2 regions of the Leclercia sp. genome follow, and region 2 is predicted to be linked to the other one. Evidence: predicted binding sites of a transcription regulator. Region 2 holds the regulator's gene; the other holds the start of a gene.
What was found. The regulator PhoB, encoded in region 2, activates phosphate uptake and scavenging genes when phosphate is short. The targets are predictions, from matches to a motif close to CTGTCATAAAACTGNCNNAT.
Positions count from the first base shown of each region.

Region 1: kdgR (DNA-binding transcriptional regulator KdgR) is a predicted target of PhoB. The motif match lies at 3,744-3,763, and genes of this name have one in related genera.

Region 1 covers NZ_DAIQCE010000001.1:536,163-546,991, reverse strand. Annotated here, with positions in the region: gene cspE (transcription antiterminator/RNA stability regulator CspE) at 1-207, opposite strand, end outside; partial or broken gene V7Q49_RS02480 (DUF2627 domain-containing protein) at 220-364, opposite strand; gene V7Q49_RS02475 (MBL fold metallo-hydrolase) at 892-1,881, opposite strand; gene V7Q49_RS02470 (YebO family protein) at 1,901-2,191, opposite strand; gene mgrB (PhoP/PhoQ regulator MgrB) at 2,265-2,408, opposite strand; gene V7Q49_RS02460 (YobH family protein) at 2,567-2,806, shown strand; gene kdgR (DNA-binding transcriptional regulator KdgR) at 2,861-3,652, opposite strand; gene V7Q49_RS02450 (MFS transporter) at 3,831-5,204, shown strand; gene htpX (protease HtpX) at 5,251-6,132, opposite strand; gene prc (carboxy terminal-processing peptidase) at 6,326-8,374, opposite strand; gene proQ (RNA chaperone ProQ) at 8,394-9,080, opposite strand; gene V7Q49_RS02430 (GAF domain-containing protein) at 9,178-9,675, opposite strand; gene yebS (membrane integrity lipid transport subunit YebS) at 9,807-10,829, shown strand, end outside.
Region 2 covers NZ_DAIQCE010000002.1:330,258-341,086, reverse strand. Annotated here, with positions in the region: gene sbcC (exonuclease subunit SbcC) at 1-3,030, opposite strand, end outside; gene sbcD (exonuclease subunit SbcD) at 3,027-4,232, opposite strand; gene phoB (phosphate response regulator transcription factor PhoB) at 4,427-5,116, shown strand; gene phoR (phosphate regulon sensor histidine kinase PhoR) at 5,138-6,433, shown strand; gene brnQ (branched-chain amino acid transporter carrier protein BrnQ) at 6,843-8,162, shown strand; gene proY (proline-specific permease ProY) at 8,242-9,615, shown strand; gene malZ (maltodextrin glucosidase) at 9,747-10,829, shown strand, end outside.

The DNA.
Region 1 (10,829 bases), on a different contig from region 2:
GATAGCGGTTACGTTAACAGCAGCCGGACCTTTCTGGCCGTCCTGAATTTCGAACTCAACGTTCTGGCCTTCAGCCAGAGTTTTGAAGCCGTTACCCTGGATTGCAGAGAAGTGTACGAACACATCTTTGCTGCCGTCAGCAGGAGTAATGAAACCAAAACCTTTAGACTCGTTGAACCACTTAACTTGACCTTTAATCTTTGCCATTTGCAAAATTCCTTAGAATGTTTTCTTAGCCCGCGGGCATTCACTGAGATAAAACTGAGACATTACTGCATGAGGCACTAATATAAGGTTCGGCAGAGAAGCGGTATTCAACGACAACGTGTTTACTCAGGACTTCTTTACTGAAAATGCCACACATAAACAGAACTGTACCTCGTTTGACCCAAACCGTGTTATCACACACAACTTAAATAATGGCAAGCCATTTTTAAACGTGTCTCGATCAGCCGCACAAATTCAGGGACTGATTTGCCACAATCTGCACAGTAATGCACTTACGTGTATACATAGCCCGTATGTTGCTCGATCAGTAACCGTCAGGGTAGACGCTGTTATCAAAGACTTTTTTACCTTAGACCAATAACTTCATGTCGTCCAGCAAGCGAGGCCGATTTCGTGCGGCAGTTATTTCCGTTAGAACATTTGGTAAGAAGTTATGCTGATTTTATCGCAACGGCAGGCATTTGTTTCTTTGAAAAAAAACAACATCTGGCGCTTCGCTTGTTTAACTTATATACACCGCAACGTTGATTGTCGCCATGCGGCAAAATAATGATATTTTTATGAACATTGCTCAAAAAAAAGCAATCAAAACGTTTCGATTAAAATAAAATATGATCGGCGTCGGTTTAATAAGGAATAAATACTGAACGAACAAAGAATAGTTTATATGGGTAAATATTGACCAATACGTAAGGGCTGAAAGTTGTCGCCCGGCAGCGATAAATCCGTCAACGCCTGAGCAAGCTCTCTGACCGGTTCATCCAGCGACTCATCCGCCAGCTCAAACACGCCCCAGTGGATCGGGATCGCCCGAGGCATGCCCAGCTGTTGCCAGAGCGCCACCACCGCCTGCGGATCCATATGATGCACCGACATAAACCAGCGGGGAGCATAGGCACCGACGGGTATGGCAATGGTATCCAGTTTTCCCAGCCGCTGCGCAATGGTCAGCAGCTCTGGAGTGTAGCCGGTATCACCGCTGAACCAGAAGCGCTGGTTTTGCCCCTCAAACACCCAGCCACACCAGAGCGAGCGGTTACGATCCCACAGGGTGCGCATGCTCCAGTGCTGTGCCGGGACGGCGGTGAACCCCAGCCCTTCGAAGGTATAGCTTTGCCACCAGTCCAGTTCGACAACCTGTTTTGCCCCGCGACGATGACACCACTCCCCCAGGCCTAACGGCACGAAAATGGTCAGCTGCGGGAAGCGCCGCAGAAGCTGGCGGAACGTGGCGGAGTCGAGGTGATCAAAATGATTATGGGAGATGACCAGCGCATCCAGTGGCGGAAGCGCCGCAACGCTCATCACCGGGGGCGTTTTTCTGATCGGCCCGGCAAAGGGCACCGGGGAGGCGCGGCGGGAAAACACCGGATCGGTGAGAATGTATTTTCCGTTCAGGCGCAGCAGCAGGCTGGCATGTCCCAGAAACCAGACGCCGTCTTCATCATCGGTATTGAAGGTGACAGGCTGCCACCACTGACGAATAAACTGGTCGTAGCCCTGTTCGGGCGGTTTTGGCAGACCGGCGGCTTTTCGTTCTTTCTGCCAGCGTTCGACATCGCCGGGTTGATGCTCAGCGTTATTTGGATTGCGGAAACCCTGCGGGGTGTGATGCGCGAGGGAGGCGTTATACCAGGGATTGCTCCAGGCCATACTCACCTCCCCTGACTGGTTAGCGTTCGGCTACCAGACGAATAAAGTCATCGTCCTGGCTGTCAGCCGTCTCTTCTGCCGCTTTTGGTGCTTCTTTCTCTTCCGGTTCATTGGCTTCGCACAGGCGGCGCAGCAGCGCGTTCTGTCGTTTCTGCAAATCGACTAATGTTTCCAGCAGTTCGATTTGCTCATTGGAACGGGAGCTTGCTCGGTTGACGAAAAACCACAGCACCAGCCCCACGATCAGCAATACCACCGAAATCGCCAGAGATGCCACATTAAGCATCCCGGAATTCACTAACTCACCCATTTCACCCCCCAATAAAAACGCCCATTCTAGCACTCGCGTTAAGGAAGGAAATCATTTGCGATAAAAATGCCTGTTACCAGGGGATAAACTTATTGATAGAACAAATACCGCTAAAAAACTGTACATCCTGGTCGCACATCACATTGATGGTCTGCGTCCAGAGCAACACACAGGCCACCAATACCAGCACCAGAATTACCCAGCGTATTTTTTTCACTCCACTCTCCGTCCCATAACTGCCTGATGCCAGGTTATCATGCACAACTTAAACCATGCCTAACTGTAACGTGAAGATCGGCCTTTCGGAATCATAGGCTTGTTAACGCGACTGTATCGGTTACGCTAAGCGACAGTCATCAAAAAAATGAGGCAATAATGCGCTTTTTTATTCGCACACTGATTGTTATAGCCCTGATCTGGACGGGCTTACTGCTCGCAGGCTACGGCGTGTTGACGGGCAGTAAAGAGAATGCTGGCGGGCTGGGTATCCAGTGCCAGTACCTCACCGCACGCGGGTTTAGCACTGCGCAGTATATTCATTCTGACAGCGGCATTATCGGTCTCTCACGCTGCCCGCTGCTGCGAAAGAGCGAGACAGTGGTCGATAACGGCTGATCCCGGACATAAAAAACGCTGCCATCAGGCAGCGTTTTTTTATGCAGGAATAACTCAGAACGGATAGTCGTTGTAACCCATCTGCTCAGAAATCTTCCGCGCCGCCGTGTGCAGCATTTCCACGTATTCGTGAAGATGCTCTTCCGAGAAACGCAGCGTCGGGAAGGAGATACTCAGGCCGGCAATCACCACGCCGAAACGGTCGAATACTGGTACGCCGATGCAGCGCAAGCCTTCTTCCTGCTCCTGGTTATCTTCGCCATAACCCTGCTCACGCACTTTATCCAGCACCGTTAACAGCTCGTCAGTGGTGGTGATGGTGCGTTCAGTGCTGCGTTTGTACTCGACGTTCTCGAGGATCTGCTTCACTTCTTCGCGGTCGCGCCATGCCAGCAGGACTTTACCGATAGCGGTACTGTACAGCGGGTTGCGGCGGCCAATGCGTGAATACATGCGCAGGTTATACATGGAGTCGATCTTATGGATGTAGACGATGCTGTCTTCATCCAGCGCACCCAGGTGCACCGTCTCTTTCGTCAGACGAGAGAGTTCGCGCATCTGAATATCCGCGCTACGGATCAGATCGACGTTCTGCAGCGCGCGCGCGCCCAGTTCAAATAACTTCAGGGTCAGGGAGTACTTCTCAGACTCGCCTTCCTGAGCAACATAACCCAGTGATTTCATGGTCTGTAAAAAGCGGTAAACGGTGCTTTTTGACATCATCACACGCTGGGACAGCTCAGTAATACCAATTTCGCGCTCTTCGCCAAGCGCCTGCAGGATGCCGAACACCTTTAACACAGAAGAAACAGAATCTGGCTGTTTATCCAAATCCGCGATTGCCATTAATCACCTCAACGCAAGTGTTTTATAAAATTCAGAACCGGTTTTTATTATAAATTCGCCGCCGCATTGCTGCAATCAATCCTGGCTTACCTGGTTACAAATCTGCGACATATAACCGAAATAACAGTGATAATATCGTTACCCTGTTAATAATAACCCGTGCTTCTGATTCATTCTCATGACAAAAATCTCCACAGATGGCCTGCCTTTACCGCAGCGCTATGGTGCCATTGCGACCATTATCATCGGTATTTCCATGGCCGTGCTGGATGGCGCCATCGCCAACGTCGCCCTGCCGACCATCGCCAGCGACCTGAATGCCTCGCCTGCCAGTTCGATCTGGATCGTTAACGCCTATCAGATAGCGATTGTCATCTCGCTACTCTCGTTCTCTTTCCTGGGAGACATGTTTGGCTACCGCCGGGTGTATCAGTGCGGACTGGTGGTCTTTACCCTCACCTCCCTGTTCTGCGCCCTTTCGGACACCTTGCACACCCTGACGCTGGCGCGCATTGTTCAGGGGTTTGGCGGCGCGGCGCTGATGAGCGTCAATACCGCGCTGATTCGTCTTATCTACCCGCATCGGCATCTGGGCCGGGGGATGGGGATCAACTCCTTTATTGTCGCCGTCTCCTCGGCGGCAGGCCCGACAATCGCCGCGGCGATCCTCTCGGTGGCCTCCTGGCAGTGGCTGTTCCTGATTAACGTCCCGCTGGGGATCGTGGCGCTGCTGTTCGCCCTGCGCTATTTACCCGCCAACGGGCCAAAAAGCAGCATGCCTAAATTCGATCTGCCGAGCGCGGTGATGAACGCCCTCACCTTTGGCCTGCTAATCACCGCCCTGAGCGGTTTCGCCCAGGGGCAATCGCTGACGTTGATTGCCGCCGAGGTCGTGGCGCTGCTGGCGATCGGCTTCTTCTTCGTGCGTCGTCAGTTGGCGCTGCCGGTGCCGTTACTGCCGGTGGATCTGCTGCGTATTCCGCTCTTCTCCCTCTCCATCTGCACCTCGATATGCTCCTTCTGCGCGCAGATGCTGGCCCTGGTCTCCCTGCCCTTCTTCCTGCAGAGCGTCATTGGCCGCTCGGAAGTGGAAACGGGTCTGCTGTTAACGCCCTGGCCGCTGGCTACCATGGTAATGGCACCGCTGGCAGGCTATCTGATTGAGCGGGTGCATGCGGGACTGCTGGGGGCGCTGGGGATGGTGATAATGGCGGCCGGTCTGTTCGCCCTCGCCCTGCTGCCCGCGGCACCGCACGATCTGGATATTATCTGGCGGATGGTGCTTTGTGGGGCGGGCTTTGGTCTGTTCCAGTCGCCAAATAACCACACTATCATTACCGCCGCTCCGCGCCATCGCAGCGGCGGCGCGAGCGGCATGCTCGGGACCGCCCGCCTGCTGGGGCAAAGTACCGGCGCGGCGCTGGTGGCCTTGATGTTCAACCTGGCCGGGCAAAGCGGCACGCATCTGGCGCTGCTGACTGCCGGCACGCTGGCTACCGTCGCGGCCATCATCAGCGGGCTGCGGATAACGCAGCCACGTTCGCAGGCATAAAAAAAGCGCGTCCAGGGACGCGCTTTTTATTTGCGATACGAAGCCGTTATTTCAGGTACTCGCCGCTACGCAGCGCTTCAATACGCTTGTCCAGCGGTGGGTGGGACATGAACAGCTCGCTCAGCGATTTTGATTTACCGTTGATGCAGAACGCCATCATGCTGGAGGCTTCCTGCGGCTCATAGCTGGTTTTCAGACGTTGCAGCGCGGCAATCATCTTCTCACGGCCCACCAGTTTGGCTGAGCCCGCATCCGCATGGAACTCACGGTGACGGGAGAACCACATGGTGATGATGCTCGCCAGGATACCAAACACCAGTTCCAGCACCATGGAGACCGCAAAGTAGATCAGCGGGTTGCCGTTACTGGATTCTCCTTCCTCGCGATCGCCACCCATAAAGCCTGCGGCAATCTGCGCAAGAATACGCGAGATAAAGATAACGAAGGTGTTCACCACGCCCTGAATCAGGGTCATGGTTACCATATCGCCGTTGGCAATGTGGCTGATCTCATGGGCAATAACCGCCTCGGCTTCGTCACGGCTCATGTTCTGCAACAGGCCGGTACTGACCGCTACCAGAGAGGCGTCACGACGCGCTCCGGTGGCGAAGGCGTTGATATCCGGCGCGTGATAGATCGCGACCTGCGGCATGGCAATACCCGCCTGGCGGGACTGGTTGGCAACGGTGGTCATCAGCCACTGTTCCATATCGTTACGCGGTTGCTCAATAACCTCGCCGCCCACGGACTTGAGCGCCATCCACTTGGACATCAGCAGCGAGACAAAGGAGCCACCGAAACCAAACAGCAGCGCCATGATTAACAAGCCCTGAACGCTGCTCGACTGAATTCCTGTCAGGCTAAGTACCAGCCCGAAGACCACCATGACCGCAAGGTTGGTGAGCAGGAAGAGCGCGATTCGCATCATAATATTCTTTTAACCTCAGTTTAACAAAACGCACTATGCGATTACCCACATCGTATGGGTATTCCGCATATTTTCAAGGATTGCCGCGACGTAAGTCACCAGAAAGACACAACTTTACATAATGAAATGACTGGCTGACGGCAGGATGCGGTTAACAAAAAAACAGGCACAATTTCTTGTGCCTGTTTGAGGGTTATTTTGCCGGGGCGGGGTCGCCGACAGGATGGTCTTTTTCCAGTTGCGCCAGGTCAATGGCGATCTTCACCGTCTCATCAAGATACGGATCGGGCTCCTGGTAGTCCTTCGGCAGGTCGTCCAGTTTTTTGAGGAGCGGTTTACCTTCACGTTTAAAGCGGTCGTTAATACGCGCCAAACGTGTTGCATCGTCCTCTTCGTTCTCTTTCAGACGCTGAGCGTAGTTCAGAGAGACGATATTGCGTTTCGCTTTCAGGGCATTGAAACGGGCAATGTCCTTCACGATGTACTGGAACTCAGGATCTTTGGCGATGCGATCGTCATGCTGCTTCAACAGCGCCGGACCAAACTGAGTCATATCGCCCGACTTCACGTAGGTGGCAGCATTTACGCTATCCCACGGCAGCGCGTTATCCTCGAACTTCTCGCCGGTTTCCGTCTCTTCAGTGCCTGTCGGCATGATGATATCCGGAGTCACGCCTTTACGCTGAGTACTGCCGCCATTCACGCGATAGAACTTTTGAATGGTGTACTGTACCGAGCCCAGCGCCGGCCATTCCGGGCGCAGCATCTGATCGTAAATGCGGTTCAGGGAACGATACTGCTGTACCGTGCCTTTCCCGAAGGTCGGTTCGCCCACAATCAATGCGCGGCTGTAATCCTGCATGGCGGCGGCAAAGATCTCCGATGCCGAAGCACTGAAGCGATCGACCAGCACCACCAGCGGGCCTTTGTAGTAAACAACGCCATCGGTATCGGCGTCTTCACGCACTTTACCGTTGTTGTCGCGTACCTGTACCACCGGACCGGACGGAATAAACAGGCCCGAAAGCGAAACCGCTTCCGTCAGGGCACCGCCGCCGTTGGTACGCAGATCGATAATCACGCTCTTAACGTTTTGTTTTTCTAGCTTCTGCAGCTGAACCTTGACGTCGTCCGTCAGGCCTACGTAGAAGCCAGGAATATCCAGCACGCCGACCTTGTCTTTACCTACGGTTTTCACCGACATTTTCACCGCGCGATCTTCCAGACGGATACGCTCACGGGTCAGGGTAACGATACGGGTCTTGGTGCCTTTACCGGCAGGCAGAATTTCCAGACGGACTTTACTGCCCTTCGGCCCTTTGATCAGGGCAACCACATCATCCAGACGCCAGCCGATAACATCGACCATGTTCTGGCCTACCTGACCCACACCCACAATGCGATCGCCTACGCTAATCGCCTTGCTCTTGGCGGCAGGGCCACCGGCAACCATGGAGTTGATCACGGTGTAATCGTCGTCCATCTGCAGCACCGCACCGATCCCTTCAAGGGAAAGGCTCATTTCGGTGTTGAACTGCTCGGTGTTGCGCGGAGAGAGATAGTTGGTGTGCGGATCGATTTCGTGCGCGAAGGCGGTCATCGCCAGCGAGAACACATCTTCACTGTTGGTTTGCGCCAGGCGACGAATGGCAAATTTGTAGCGGCGGGTCAGCGTTTCGCGGATCTCTTTCTCATCTTTACCGGTGAGTTTGAGGCTCAGCTCATCGTACTTCACTTTGCTGTCCCACAGCGCATTCAGCTCGGCTTCATCTTTCGGCCACGGCGACTTACTGCGGTCAAGATTAAAGGTGTCGTTACCCGTGAAGTCCATCGGACGTTCAAGCACCTTAAGCGCATACTGATAGCGCTCGAAACGGCGTTTCTGCGACAGGTTATACAGGTCGTAGAACAGGTCCAGCTTGCCGCTGCGTAACTCGTCGCCAACCTCAGACTGCTTTTTGGCAAACTGTTCGACATCGCTCGCCAGCAGGACGTTGTGACTGTAGTCCAGCAGGTTCAGATAGCGGTCGAAAATTTTTGTCGAAAAGGCCTTATCCAGGTCGAACTGACGATAGTGCGAACGGGTGAAGCGCGAGGTGACGCGCTCACTGACCGTTGCGTGCTGAGTCTCTTCCTTCAGTACCGGAATTTGATCGACACGCGTAATCTCGTCCACAGCGAAAGCGTGGCCTGTTATCGCAAACAGGCCAGCCAGCGCGGTGAGCTTAAAAAATGTGTTCATGCCGGGCTTGGCCTCCGTTTTAGAACAACAAGTGTTCTGCGCGTACAATCATTGACAGACCAGAAGTCAGCTGTACACGAACGCCATCTTTGGTGATTTCCAGTACGGTGGCATCCATAGCATTATTACCCGCTTTCACCTTCAGAGACTGACCGACGCTCAGGGCGGTGATGTCAGAAACCGGGGTGTGGCGCGGCTCTTCACGAGGCGCACGCGGGGCTTTTGCCGCAGGTTGCTCAGCACGTGGCTTACGCTCGGTGTTCTCTTTGCGACGTGGGGCAGGACGTGGCTTACGTTCACGGCGAGGCGCTTCTTCCTGGCCATTGGCCGCGGCCGCTTCGCGTTTCTTCGCCTGCTGTTCAGCACGCTGAGCCTGAACTCGCGCTTTGGCTTCTTCGAGCTGCTTACGGGCGTGCTCAACGTGTTGCTCATCCAGCACACCGCAAGGGTTGCCGTCGAGATCGACACGCGTCGCGCCCGCTTTGATACCGTACAGGTAACGCCAGCTCGAAGTATAAAGACGTAAGGCGGAGCGGAGTTGGGTTTTGCTGAGGTTCATCTCACCTTCAACACGCTCTACCAGATCCTGAAAAATACCAATCTTCAGGGGACGAGCTTCGCCTTCGGCACTAAAACATTGAGGAAAACGTTCGGCCAAAAACGCGATAACTTCTTTACTGCTATTCAACTTAGGTTGATTTTCCATGAAATTTCCTGATTACAACGGACGTTGCCGACAAGCCGCAGGCATGAACAGGCGTCATTATAATGACGCCATCGCTAAATGCTACGTTATCCGTTGATTATCCTGCGACGCTCGCAAAGAATTTATGATAATCGGTCGCGGCGAGAACGTTTTCAAGGTTCGCCACCAGCTCGCGCAGCCCCTGCTCATCCTCGCGGGTAAAGCGATTGAAGACCGTGCTGTCGATATCCAGTACACCGATAATCTGATTATTCACTTTCAGAGGAAGTACGATTTCAGCATTGCTGGCGCTGTCGCAGGCGATATGCCCGTCGAACGCGTGGACGTCGTCAACACGCTGCACCTGGTCTTGCGCTACCGCGGTACCACACACGCCGCGCCCGACCGGAATACGTACGCAGGCCAGTTTGCCCTGGAAGGGCCCCAGCACCAGCGTCTCGCCTTCCAGCAGATAGAAACCGGCCCAGTTCACATCAGAAAGACGTTCGAAGAGTAACGCGCTGGTATTCGCCAGCGTGGCTAAAAAACTGGTTTCACCCGCCATCAATGCCTGAAAGTCACGGTTCAAATCCGTGTAGAATTCTGTTTTGTTCATTATTCAATCACTTGGTTGTCTTACAAAATTACAGCATAGCCTATTAAAATAAGCATTATTTACGTTCATGCTCAAGATGAATCCATTCATGAGTTAAGATAACTATTAACTATCCTTTTTTAGCGCGACCGATGGCTCTTAAAACACCGAAAATAACACCGGCGAAAAAGATTACTGTGCATGCGGTCGGCGATGCGCTGCCCCGTGAACATTATCAGCGTTGCCCACAATGCGATACGCTTTTTACGTTGCCAAAGATGAAATCATACCAAAGTGCTTTCTGCCCGCGGTGCAACGCAAAAATCCGCGATGGACGCGACTGGTCCCTGACGCGACTGGCCGCGATGGCCGTCACCATGATGCTGCTGATGCCCTTTGCCTGGAGCGAGCCGCTGCTCAGTTTGCACCTGTTAGGCCAGCGCATCGATGCCAACCTGCTGGAGGGGATCTGGCAGATGACCCGCCAGGGCGATCCCCTCACCGCCTCGATGGTGTTGTTCTGTACCGTCGGCGCGCCGGTGGTACTGGTAGCCGCCATCGCCTATCTGTGGTTTGGCAATATTCTGGGGATGAACCTGCGCCCGGTGCTTCTGATGCTTGAGAGGCTCAAGGAGTGGGTGATGCTGGATATCTACCTGGTAGGGATCGTCGTGGCCTCAATCAAGGTGCAGGATTACGCCTGGCTGCAGCCCGGCAGCGGCCTGTTCGCCTTTATCGCGCTGGTGATCCTGAGCATTCTCACCCTCATCCACCTGAACGTGGAGCAGCTCTGGGAGCGGTTTTATCCCCAGCGCCCCGCTACCCGCTACAATACCGATCTGCGGATCTGTCTGGGCTGCCACTATACCGGGCTGCCAGACGCCCGCGGCCGCTGCCCGCGCTGCCATATTCCGCTGCGCCTGCGCCGCCACAACAGCCTGCAAAAATGCTGGGCGGCGCTGATCGCCTCGCTGATATTGCTGTTACCGGCTAACCTGCTGCCCATCTCGGTGATATACGTCAACGGGGCGCGTCAGGAAGATACCATTATGTCGGGCATTATCTCGCTGGCGCAGAGCAACATTGCCGTTGCGGCCGTGGTGTTTATCGCCAGTATTCTGGTGCCCTTTACCAAAGTTGTCGTGATGTTTACCCTGCTCGTCAGCATTCATTTC
Region 2 (10,829 bases):
ACTGATCACGCCAATGGTTTTGCCGCTGGCATTCAGCGCATCCAGGGCATCCAGGGCGGTATCCAGCGTCTCGCTGTCCAGAGTGCCGAAGCCCTCATCGAGGAACAGCGAGTCAATCTGCGTTTTATGGCTCACCAGGTCGGAGAGCGCCAGCGCCAGGGCCAGGCTCACGAGGAAGCTTTCGCCGCCGGAGAGGGTGCGGGTATCACGCACGGCGTCCGCCTGCCAGGTGTCCACCACCTCCAGCTCCAGCGCGTCGCTGACCTTACGTTGCAGGAGGTAGCGGCCATGCAGGCGGGTCAGCTGCTGGTTGGCGAGCCACACCAGATTGTCGAGGGTTAAGCCCTGGGCAAACTTACGGAAGCGATCCCCCTCTTTAGAACCGATCAGCGCGTTGAGATAGCCCCAGTCATCCGCCAGCCGGGCCGCGACCGCAATTTCCTGCATCAGCGCCTGCTGGTGCAGGCGGTTATCGCTGTCCTGCCTGAGCTGCTGGCGGATCTCCCCCTGGCGGGTGGTGTTTTCACGCAGCTGCTGCGCGAGCTGCTGGAGCTGCGCCTGTAAAAGCGGCACGTCCGCGGTCAGGTCCGCAGGGCGCTGTTCCAGATGTTCGTTCAGCCGTTGGCCAGCCTGCTGGAGCAGCGCCGTGGCCTGCTGGATCTGATTCTCAAGAGTTTGTTTCTGCTGCTCCAGGCGGTGAAGCATCGCGTCATCCAGCAGGGCTGCAAGAAACGCCTCTTGATCGCTAAAGACGCTGGCGGCCAGCGCGGCGGCAAACTGCGTCCGGGCGTGCTGGAGGCGTTCGCTTTCCAGTTTGAACTGCTGCTGCAGGGTGGAAAGCTGGCTGTGCAGAGAGACGCACTCGGTATGGATGTCGCGCCAGTTTTCCGGGATAACGCTTTCTGCTTCGGTCGATTTCGTGGCCGGAAGGGTCTCCAGCAGCGGCGTCAGGGCCGCGATGCGTTCCCGCAGGGCGCTGTGCTGAGACTGCTGCGCCTGCCAGCGCTGCGACTCCTGTTCACGTTTGGCAAGCCATGCCGGCTCCGCGCCGTCATCAGGCATCGCCAGCGATAATGCCTGAAGAGAGTGCGCCATCGCGGTGCGGTTTGCCGCCAGCTGCTGCTGATAGCTTTGCTCCTGGGCTTCCTCGTCGTTCAGCTGGCTTTGCAGCGCCAGGCGCTGGCTAAGCTGGTAGAGCTGCTGTTCGTACTGTTCCTGCTGGGTCAGCCAGGGGGCAATATCCTCCTGAATATTCAACGTCACCGACAGGGAGGCGCAAACCTGCTGCCACTCTTCGGTGAGCGCCTGCGCCTCCCGGGTCAGCGTTTGCGCTTCGTCTGTTTCGCGCTGTAGCTGGGTAGTGAGAGCGTTTACCTGGCCCAGCACCAGCAGACCTTCCTCTTTGAGGGCGGAAACCTCTTTTTCCATCGCGTCCCGGCGGCGCTGGTTTTCCGTAAGCGCTAAGGCCTGGTACTGCGCGATGGCTGGATGCTCAGTCGAACCGCAGAGCAGGCAGGGTTTTCCGGCTTCCAGTTCGGCCCGGTAGCTCTCGAGCTTTTTGATCTTCTCTTCCTGCTCACACAAGACCTTCAGATCGAGATAGTGCTGGTTTTTCTCTTTGTACTGCTGGCGGCGCAGGGTCAGCGTTTCGTTGAGCTTTGTCAGCTCGCCCTGCGCCTTTTGCACGCTCTCATTATTCTGGCTGAGGCGCTTTTGCAGGGGCTGATAGCGGGCGTGCAGGGTGGTCAGCCGCTGACGCGCCGCGCGAGCCTGGGATTGCCGCGCCATTTCGGCGGTGACTTGTTCCAGCGTCAGCGTCAGGGTGTTTTCCGGCAAACCCGCCAGCTTCTGCCGTAATTCCGTGATACGCCGGGTCAGCGACGCGAGCTGCGTTTTATCGCGATGCAGCTGGGTAAAGTGCGCGCGCCAGCCTGCCATCTCCTGACCCCACTGGCGGAAGCGGTCGTGGTCGGCCAGCCACTGCGTAAGGACGGTGAATTCGGTCTGCAATTGATCCTGCACGCGCAGCGCCCCGTTGCGGATCCGCGCTCTAAGCGCCTTGCTGGACTGTAAGCGAGTATTCACATCCAGCATCTGCTGTTCCGTTTGCGCCAGGCGGGCGATCTGCTCCTGCTGCCGCTCCCACTGCGGACGCAGCAGAGCGGCGGGCTGAGCCAGGTGCAGCTTTTCCAGCTCGGGGGTGGCGTCGGTCAGGGCCTGCTGCGCCTGCTGCTGAGCGGCCATCGATCGCTGCTGCTCGCGCAACAGCTCGTCGTGGCGGGTCAGCCAGTGCAACTCTGTCTGCTGTGCCTGCTGTTGGACCAACAGCTGTTGTTCTTCGTCAGTAAGTACCTGCAAACCTTGCTGGAGCTGCTGTTGCTGCTCGTCACTGAGTAACACCACCCCGGCGGCCTGGGCTTCACGCCGCTCCAGCTCGCTGCGGGCCGCTTTGTGTTTTTCAAACACCATCGCCGAGATCTGACCGTAGATTTCCGTGCCGGTCAGCTCCTCCAGCAGCTCGGCGCGCTCTTTCGGCCTGGCGTTGAGGAAGGCGGCAAATTGCCCCTGGGAGAGCAGCATCGAGCGGGTAAAGCGGTCATAGTCCAGCCCGGTCAGCGAGGCGACAAGCTCCAGTTTATCTTTTACTTTATCCGCGAGGATTTTGCCGTCCTCACACCGGGCCAGCTCCACGCGCGGCACCTGCAGGTTGCCGTCCGGCTGATTGCGCGCCCGGTTCTGGCTCCAGAAAGCGCGGTAGGCGACCCCTTTAACCTCAAACTCTACCTCCGCCAGACATTCGGCGGTGTCGCGGGTCATCAGATCGTTTTGCGATTGCGATACGGTGTTGAGGCGCGGCGTCTCGTGGTACAGCGCGAGGCAGATGGCGTCCAGCAGGGTGGTTTTCCCGGCGCCGGTCGGGCCGGTGATGGCAAACAGGCCGTTGCTGAGGAAAGGCTCGGCGGTAAAGTCGATTTTCCATTCGCCCTTGAGCGAGTTGAGGTTTTTCAGACGCAGGCTGAGAATTTTCACGCGTTATCCTCCTCGTTATCCAGGGCGTGCAGGGCATGGCTGAACAGCTCGTTTAACCGGGCCCGCTGCGCATCATCAAGGGTCTCCTGCGCCAGGCGGCGCTCAAAAACTTCCTCCACCCGCAGCTCGCTGAGGGTTTCACGCAGGCTGTTGGCGAGGAGCTTCTCGCGCAGCTCGCGACTGCGCCGCACCAGCAGCACTTCCACCGGCAGGTCTTCCGTCAGGTGCTGAATTTTACGCTGCATGTCGTGCAGGTACTCCTCGGTGGCAATTTCGATATCCAGCCAGACGGGAGGCGTCTGCTCCACGCCACGCCACTGCTCCAGCTGGGCGGCGATGGCCGCCAGATCGCCCTTCAGCACCGCCAGCGGTTGGGTGATGGGCACCTCCAGGGCGTCGACGGCGCTGAGCTTACCCTGGTCAAAACTCACCAGATGTACGCATTTGCTTTTGCCGGTTTCATCAAAGCTGAGGGGAATGGGGGAGCCGCAGTAGCGAATGTGGTCGCAGCCGCCAATCTTCTGTGCGCGGTGGATGTGGCCCAGCGCAATATAGTCGGCCGCCGGGAAATGCTGCGCCGGGAAGGCATCCAGCGTCCCGATATAGATGTCACGTACCGCGTCACTTTTACTGGCACCGACGGTGGTGAGGTGTCCGGTGGCAATAATCGGCAGGACGCTGTCGCCGCGAAGCTGGCAGGCGGCAGTATACTGATCGGCATAATAGTGGGTGATGGCCGCTAACAGCTGCTGCTGTTTCTCGATCCCCGAGAGGCCCGCCTGGCTTTTCATCACGTCGCGAGGGCGTAAGAATGGGATCGGGCAGAGCACCGCCCCGGGCGTCCCGTCGCGTTTGCGCAGAATTTGTGGCCCGTGACCGGCGCTGGCGACCACGGTGGTGTTAAGAAATGCAAGAATTTCACGGGATTCATTCAGTGTGGCCACGGAATCATGATTGCCGGCCACAATCACCAGATGACATCCGGTCTTCTGCAGGTTGACCACGAAACGGTTATACAGCTCTCGCGCATAGCTGGGCGGCGATCCGGTGTCGAAGATATCCCCGGCCACCAGGATAGCGTCAACCTGGTGGGATTGCGCCATCTCAAGCAGCCAGTTGAGGAACGCTTCATGTTCGGCGGCGCGGCTTTTACTGTAGAAGTTCTGTCCCAGATGCCAGTCCGAGGTGTGAAGTATGCGCATAACAGATCCGTGGCAAAAAAAAGTAAGCGGGATTATAAACATTCAGGGGAAGGAAGATAACCGCTACAATCAGGGCGGCCAGAAAACAACGGCTTGCCTTGATGGGTGGGCAGGTTTTTCATAAATCTGTCATAAATCTGACGCATAATGACGCCGTATTACAAACATGTAACCTAAATAAGACAGGGCTAAGTATGGCGAGACGTATTCTGGTCGTAGAAGATGAAGCACCCATTCGTGAAATGGTCTGTTTCGTGCTCGAACAAAATGGCTTTCAACCGGTAGAAGCCGAAGATTACGACAGCGCGGTGAATCAGCTCAACGAACCCTGGCCCGATCTGATCCTGCTCGACTGGATGTTGCCCGGCGGCTCCGGTCTGCAATTCATCAAACATATCAAACGTGAAGCCTTAACCCGCGATATCCCGGTGATGATGTTGACGGCCCGCGGCGAAGAGGAAGATCGCGTCCGCGGTCTGGAGACCGGGGCGGATGACTACATCACCAAACCCTTCTCACCGAAAGAGCTGGTGGCGCGTATCAAGGCGGTGATGCGCCGTATTTCCCCGATGGCGGTGGAAGAGGTGATTGAGATGCAGGGCCTGAGCCTGGATCCTACCTCGCACCGCGTGATGACCGGTGAAAATCCCCTCGATATGGGGCCTACCGAATTCAAACTGCTGCACTTCTTCATGACCCACCCGGAACGCGTCTACAGCCGCGAGCAGTTGCTCAATAATGTCTGGGGCACTAACGTCTATGTTGAAGACCGGACGGTGGATGTGCATATTCGTCGTCTGCGTAAGGCCCTGGAAACCAGCGGTCACGATCGCATGGTACAGACCGTCCGCGGCACGGGTTATCGTTTCTCTACCCGTTTCTGAACAATGACAGGAGTGTGACGCGTGCTGGAACGGCTGTCATGGAAAAGGCTCTGTTTTGAACTGGTCCTTTGCTGTATCCCGGCCCTGATCCTCGGGGCCGTTTTTGGTTATCTCCCCTGGTTTTTGCTGGCAGCAGTCACCGGACTGCTGGTCTGGCACTTCTGGAATCTGCTCCGCCTTTCATGGTGGCTGTGGGTAGACAGAAGCATGACCCCTCCGCCGGGAAGCGGCAGTTGGGAACCGCTGCTGTATGGCCTGCACCAGATGCAGATGCGTAATAAAAAACGCCGACGCGAGCTGGGCAGCCTGATCAAACGTTTTCGCAGCGGCGCGGAGTCTCTGCCCGATGCGGTGGTGCTTACCACCGAAGAGGGAGCGATGTTCTGGTGCAACGGGCTGGCGCAACAGCTGCTGGGCCTGCGCTGGCCGGACGATAATGGACAGAATATCCTCAACCTGCTGCGCTATCCCGAGTTCGCGCAGTACCTGAAAAAACGCGATTTCACCCGCCCGCACAATCTGGTGCTGAACACCGGTCGCCATCTGGAGATCCGCGTGATGCCCTACAGCGACAAACAGTGGCTGATGGTGGCGCGCGATGTAACGCAAATGCACCAGCTGGAAGGGGCGCGGCGCAACTTCTTCGCCAACGTCAGCCACGAGTTACGCACTCCGCTGACGGTATTGCAGGGCTATCTGGAGATGATGCAGGAGCAGACGCTCGAGGGCGCGCCGCGGGAAAAAGCGCTCCAGACCATGCGCGAGCAGACGCAGCGGATGGAAGGGCTGGTGAAGCAGCTGCTGACGCTCTCCCGCATTGAGGCCGCGCCAACCCTGGCGCTCAATGAAACCATCGACGTGCCGATGATGCTGCGAATGCTGGAGCGTGAGGCGCAAACCTTAAGCCAGCAGCAGCACCAGATCACCTTTGAGGTGGATAACAGCCTTAAGGTGCGCGGCAGTAATGATGAACTGCGCAGCGCCATCTCCAACCTGGTCTATAACGCGGTGAATCACACCCCGGCGGGCACCCATATTACCGTGCGCTGGCAGCATGCGCCCACGGGAGCGGAGTTCAGCGTGGAAGATGATGGCCCCGGTATTGGCCCGGAGCATATTCCCCGCCTGACCGAGCGTTTTTATCGGGTGGATAAAGCCCGTTCCCGCCAGACGGGGGGCAGCGGTTTGGGGCTGGCTATTGTGAAACACGCCATCAATCACCACGACAGCCGTCTCGATATCGTCAGCACGCCGGGCAAAAGCACGCGATTCAGTTTCGTGATCCCGGAACGTTTGATTGCCAGTAACAGCGCCTGACAGCGTCTCTGTAATCAGATATTGCCACAGGCCAGCGAAAGCTGGCCTGTTTGCTTTGCAGTCAACCGAAGCGCGGGTAAATTTTATACGCCTGTTGCTTTTTTGTTCGCATGATTAGCCATGGGTTTTTCTGATAAATGGTGTAATGTTTCAGGTCTCACTTTCAACCTGGCATATTGTTCTGGTTTTGCGATCCCATATTGCCTTTAAACGTTATAAGCGTTTAAATTGCCCTCCTGATATCGTCGGACAGACTGTATTTGCGTGGTAAATCGAAAAAATATTCCTGACCACGGCAGCAGGGGAGCATTTCCCGCTGACATTGCACATTTTTTCCGCTGTTTTGTTCCGCATGGGATAGCGAAAAATTCAACGTTTTCAACACCACATCCACAGGCAGTAAGGTTTTATGACCCATCAATTGAAATCGCGTGACATCATCGCTCTGGGCTTTATGACATTTGCGCTGTTCGTTGGCGCAGGCAACATCATCTTTCCTCCTATGGTTGGCCTGCAGGCGGGTGAACACGTCTGGACCGCGGCGATCGGCTTTCTGATCACCGCTGTGGGCCTGCCGGTTCTGACCGTCGTGGCGCTGGCCAAAGTTGGCGGCGGCGTCGACAGCCTCAGCGCGCCTATTGGTAAAGTGGCCGGGGTGATGCTGGCCGTGGTCTGCTACCTGGCGATTGGCCCGCTGTTCGCTACCCCGCGCACCGCGACCGTCTCCTTTGAAGTGGGGATTGCCCCGCTGACCGGCGATGGCCCGCTGCCGCTGTTTATCTACAGCCTGGTCTACTTCGCTATCGTGATCCTGGTGTCGCTCTATCCTGGCAAGCTGCTGGATACCGTGGGCAACTTCCTGGCCCCAATGAAGATTCTGGCCCTGCTGGTGCTGGCGGTAGCGGCGATTATCTGGCCTGCTGGCCCATTAAGCTCCGCCACCGAGGCCTATCAGAACGCCGCTTTCTCTAACGGTTTCGTGAACGGCTACCTGACCATGGATACGCTGGGCGCGATGGCATTCGGTATCGTGATCGTTAACGCTGCGCGTTCCCGCGGCGTGACCGAAGCGCGTCTGCTGACCCGTTACACCGTCTGGGCTGGCCTGATGGCGGGTGCGGGTCTGGCACTGCTCTATCTTGCGCTGTTCCGTCTGGGTTCCGACAGCAGCGTGCTGGTTGACCAGGGCGCGAACGGTGCGGCGATTCTGCATGCCTACGTGCAGCACACCTTTGGCGGCGCGGGCAGCATGATGCTGGCTATCCTGATCTTCCTGGCCTGTCTGGTGACGGCGGTTGGCCTGACCTGTGCCTGTGCGGAGTTCTTTGCTCAATACGTTCCGCTCTCTTATCGTACGCTGGTGTTCATCCTCGGCGGCTTCTCGATGGCGGTGTCGAATCTGGGTCTGAGCCACCTGATTCAGGTCTCTATTCCGGTGCTGACCACCATCTATCCGCCGTGCATCGTGCTGGTCGTGCTGAGCTTCACCCGCGGCTGGTGGAATAATTCCACACGAATTATCGCCCCGGCCATGTTTATCAGTCTGCTTTTTGGTATGCTTGACGGCGTTAAGGCATCGGCAATCAGCGCCATGCTGCCCGCCTGGACACAGCGTCTGCCGCTGTCTGAACAGGGTCTGGCGTGGCTGATGCCTACCGTTGTTGCACTGGTACTGGCTATTATCTGGGATCGTGCTGCAGGGCGTCAGGTTACATCGAACGCGCACTAATCAACGGCTGAATGTTAAACCACGGGGCGTAATGCCCCGTGGTTTTTTGTTTTTTTTAGTCTGAATGGCATGACAACAAATGGAAAGCACTAACAAACTCAAGCGTGGATTGAGCGCCCGCCACATCCGCTTTATGGCGCTGGGTTCTGCAATCGGCACCGGTCTTTTTTATGGCTCGGCAGATGCCATCAAAATGGCCGGTCCCAGCGTTCTGCTGGCATATCTTATCGGCGGTGTTGCCGCCTACATCATCATGCGTGCGCTGGGGGAGATGTCCGTTCATAACCCGTCGGCCAGCTCTTTCTCCCGCTATGCTCAGGAAAACTTAGGCCCGCTCGCCGGGTATATCACCGGCTGGACCTACTGTTTCGAAATCCTGATTGTGGCCATTGCCGACGTGACGGCATTCGGCATCTATATGGGCGTCTGGTTCCCGACGGTGCCGCACTGGGTCTGGGTCCTCAGCGTGGTGCTGATCATCTGCGCCATCAACCTGATGAGCGTCAAGGTGTTTGGCGAGCTGGAGTTCTGGTTCTCCTTCTTTAAAGTCGCCACCATCATCATCATGATTGCCGCCGGTATTGGCATCATCATCTGGGGGATTGGCAACGGCGGACAACCGACCGGGATCCACAATCTGTGGAGCAACGGCGGCTTCTTCAGTAACGGCTGGATCGGGATGGTGATGTCGTTGCAGATGGTGATGTTCGCCTACGGCGGGATCGAAATCATCGGCATTACCGCCGGTGAAGCGAAAGATCCTGAGAAGTCTATCCCGCGCGCCATCAACTCGGTACCCATGCGTATTCTGGTTTTCTACGTGGGGACGCTGTTTGTGATCATGTCCATCTACCCGTGGAACCTGGTCGGTACCAATGGCAGCCCGTTCGTGCTCACCTTCCAGCATCTGGGTATCACCTTTGCCGCCAGCATCCTTAACTTTGTGGTGCTGACCGCCTCGCTCTCCGCCATCAACGCCGACGTCTTCGGCGTGGGGCGTATGCTGCACGGCATGGCCGAGCAGGGCAGTGCGCCGAAGGCCTTCGCCAAAACCTCGAGCCGCGGCACGCCGTGGGTGACGGTGCTGGTGATGACCGTTGCGCTGCTGCTGTCGGTCTATCTGAACTACATCATGCCGGAGAACGTCTTCCTGGTGATCGCCTCGCTGGCGACCTTCGCCACCGTCTGGGTGTGGATCATGATCCTGATGTCGCAGATTGGCTTCCGTCGTCGTCTGTCGCCGGACGAAGTAAAAGCGCTGAAGTTTAAAGTGCCGGGCGGCGTGGCAAGTACCGTTGGCGGCCTGATCTTCCTGGTCTTTATTATCGGCCTGATTGGTTACCACCCCGAGACCCGTATCTCGCTGTATGTCGGCTTTGCGTGGATTGCCTTGCTGCTGGTGGGCTGGATATTTAAACGCCGCCGCGAGCGCCAGCTAGCAGAAGTACAGTAACCAGAATGCCCGGCAAACGCCGGGCATTTTTCTCCTCCCCCTGCCTCCTCCCCCAATAATCCTCTGCGTGAGGAGTGAACATAAACTACCCTGTGGCAAGGTGACCTCATTTCTGGGATAGGGGATATGAGATGTTGAATGCATGGCACCTGCCGGTTGCCCCATTTGTTAAGCAAAACAACGATAAACTCGTCATTACGCTCTGGCTGACAGGGGAAAACCTGCCTGAGCGGGTCACGATGCGCGCTGAATTTGATAGCGAAGAGACCTCGCTGCCCATGCACAAGCTGCGCAGCCAGCCGCAGCCCGGCGTCACCGCCTGGCGGGCAACTATCGACACCACAAAAGGGCAGCCGCGGCACCGCTACAGCTTTAAAATGCTCTGGCATAACCGCCAGCTGTGGTTTACCCCGCAGGGGTTCAGCCGTTTTCCTCCCGCCCGGCTGGAGCAGTTCGCCGTTGATTACCCGGATGCCGGGCCAGAGTGGGTGGTCGAGCAGGTCTTTTATCAGATCTTCCCGGACCGCTTTGCCCGCAGCCAGCAGCGCAACCCGGAGCGGGACAAAACCTACTATCACCATGCCGCCGGTCACGAGACGATCTTCCATGAGTGGGATGAACCGGTCACCGCCCAGGCTGGGGGCTCAACCTTTTACGGCGGCGATCTGGACGGCATCAGCGAGAAGCTGCCGTATCTAAAAAAACTCGGCGTCACGGCGCTGTACCTCAACCCGGTGTTTGTCGCGCCCAGCGTGCATAAGTACGATACCGAAGATTATCGCCATGTGGATGAGCAGTTTGGCGGCGACGAGGCCCTGCTGCGCCTGCGGGACAATACCCACCGGGAAGGAATACGGCTAATTCTGGACGGCGTGTTTAACCACAGCGGCGATTCCCATGCCTGGTTCGATCGCCACAATCGCGGAACCGGCGGCGCCTGCCATAACCCGGACTCGCCCCAGCGGGACTGGTACAGCTTTGACGACGAAGGTCGCGCCCTCGACTGGCTGGGCTATGCCAGCTTACCGAAGCTGGATTACCAGTCACCGACGCTGGTGGACGAGATCTACGGCGGCGAGGACAGTATCGTCCGCCACTGGCTGAAAGCGCCGTGGAATATGGACGGCTGGCGTCTGGATGTGGTGCATATGCTGGGAGAAGGGGGCGGAGCGCGCAATAACCTGCAGCACGTGGCCGGGATCACCCGTTCCGCG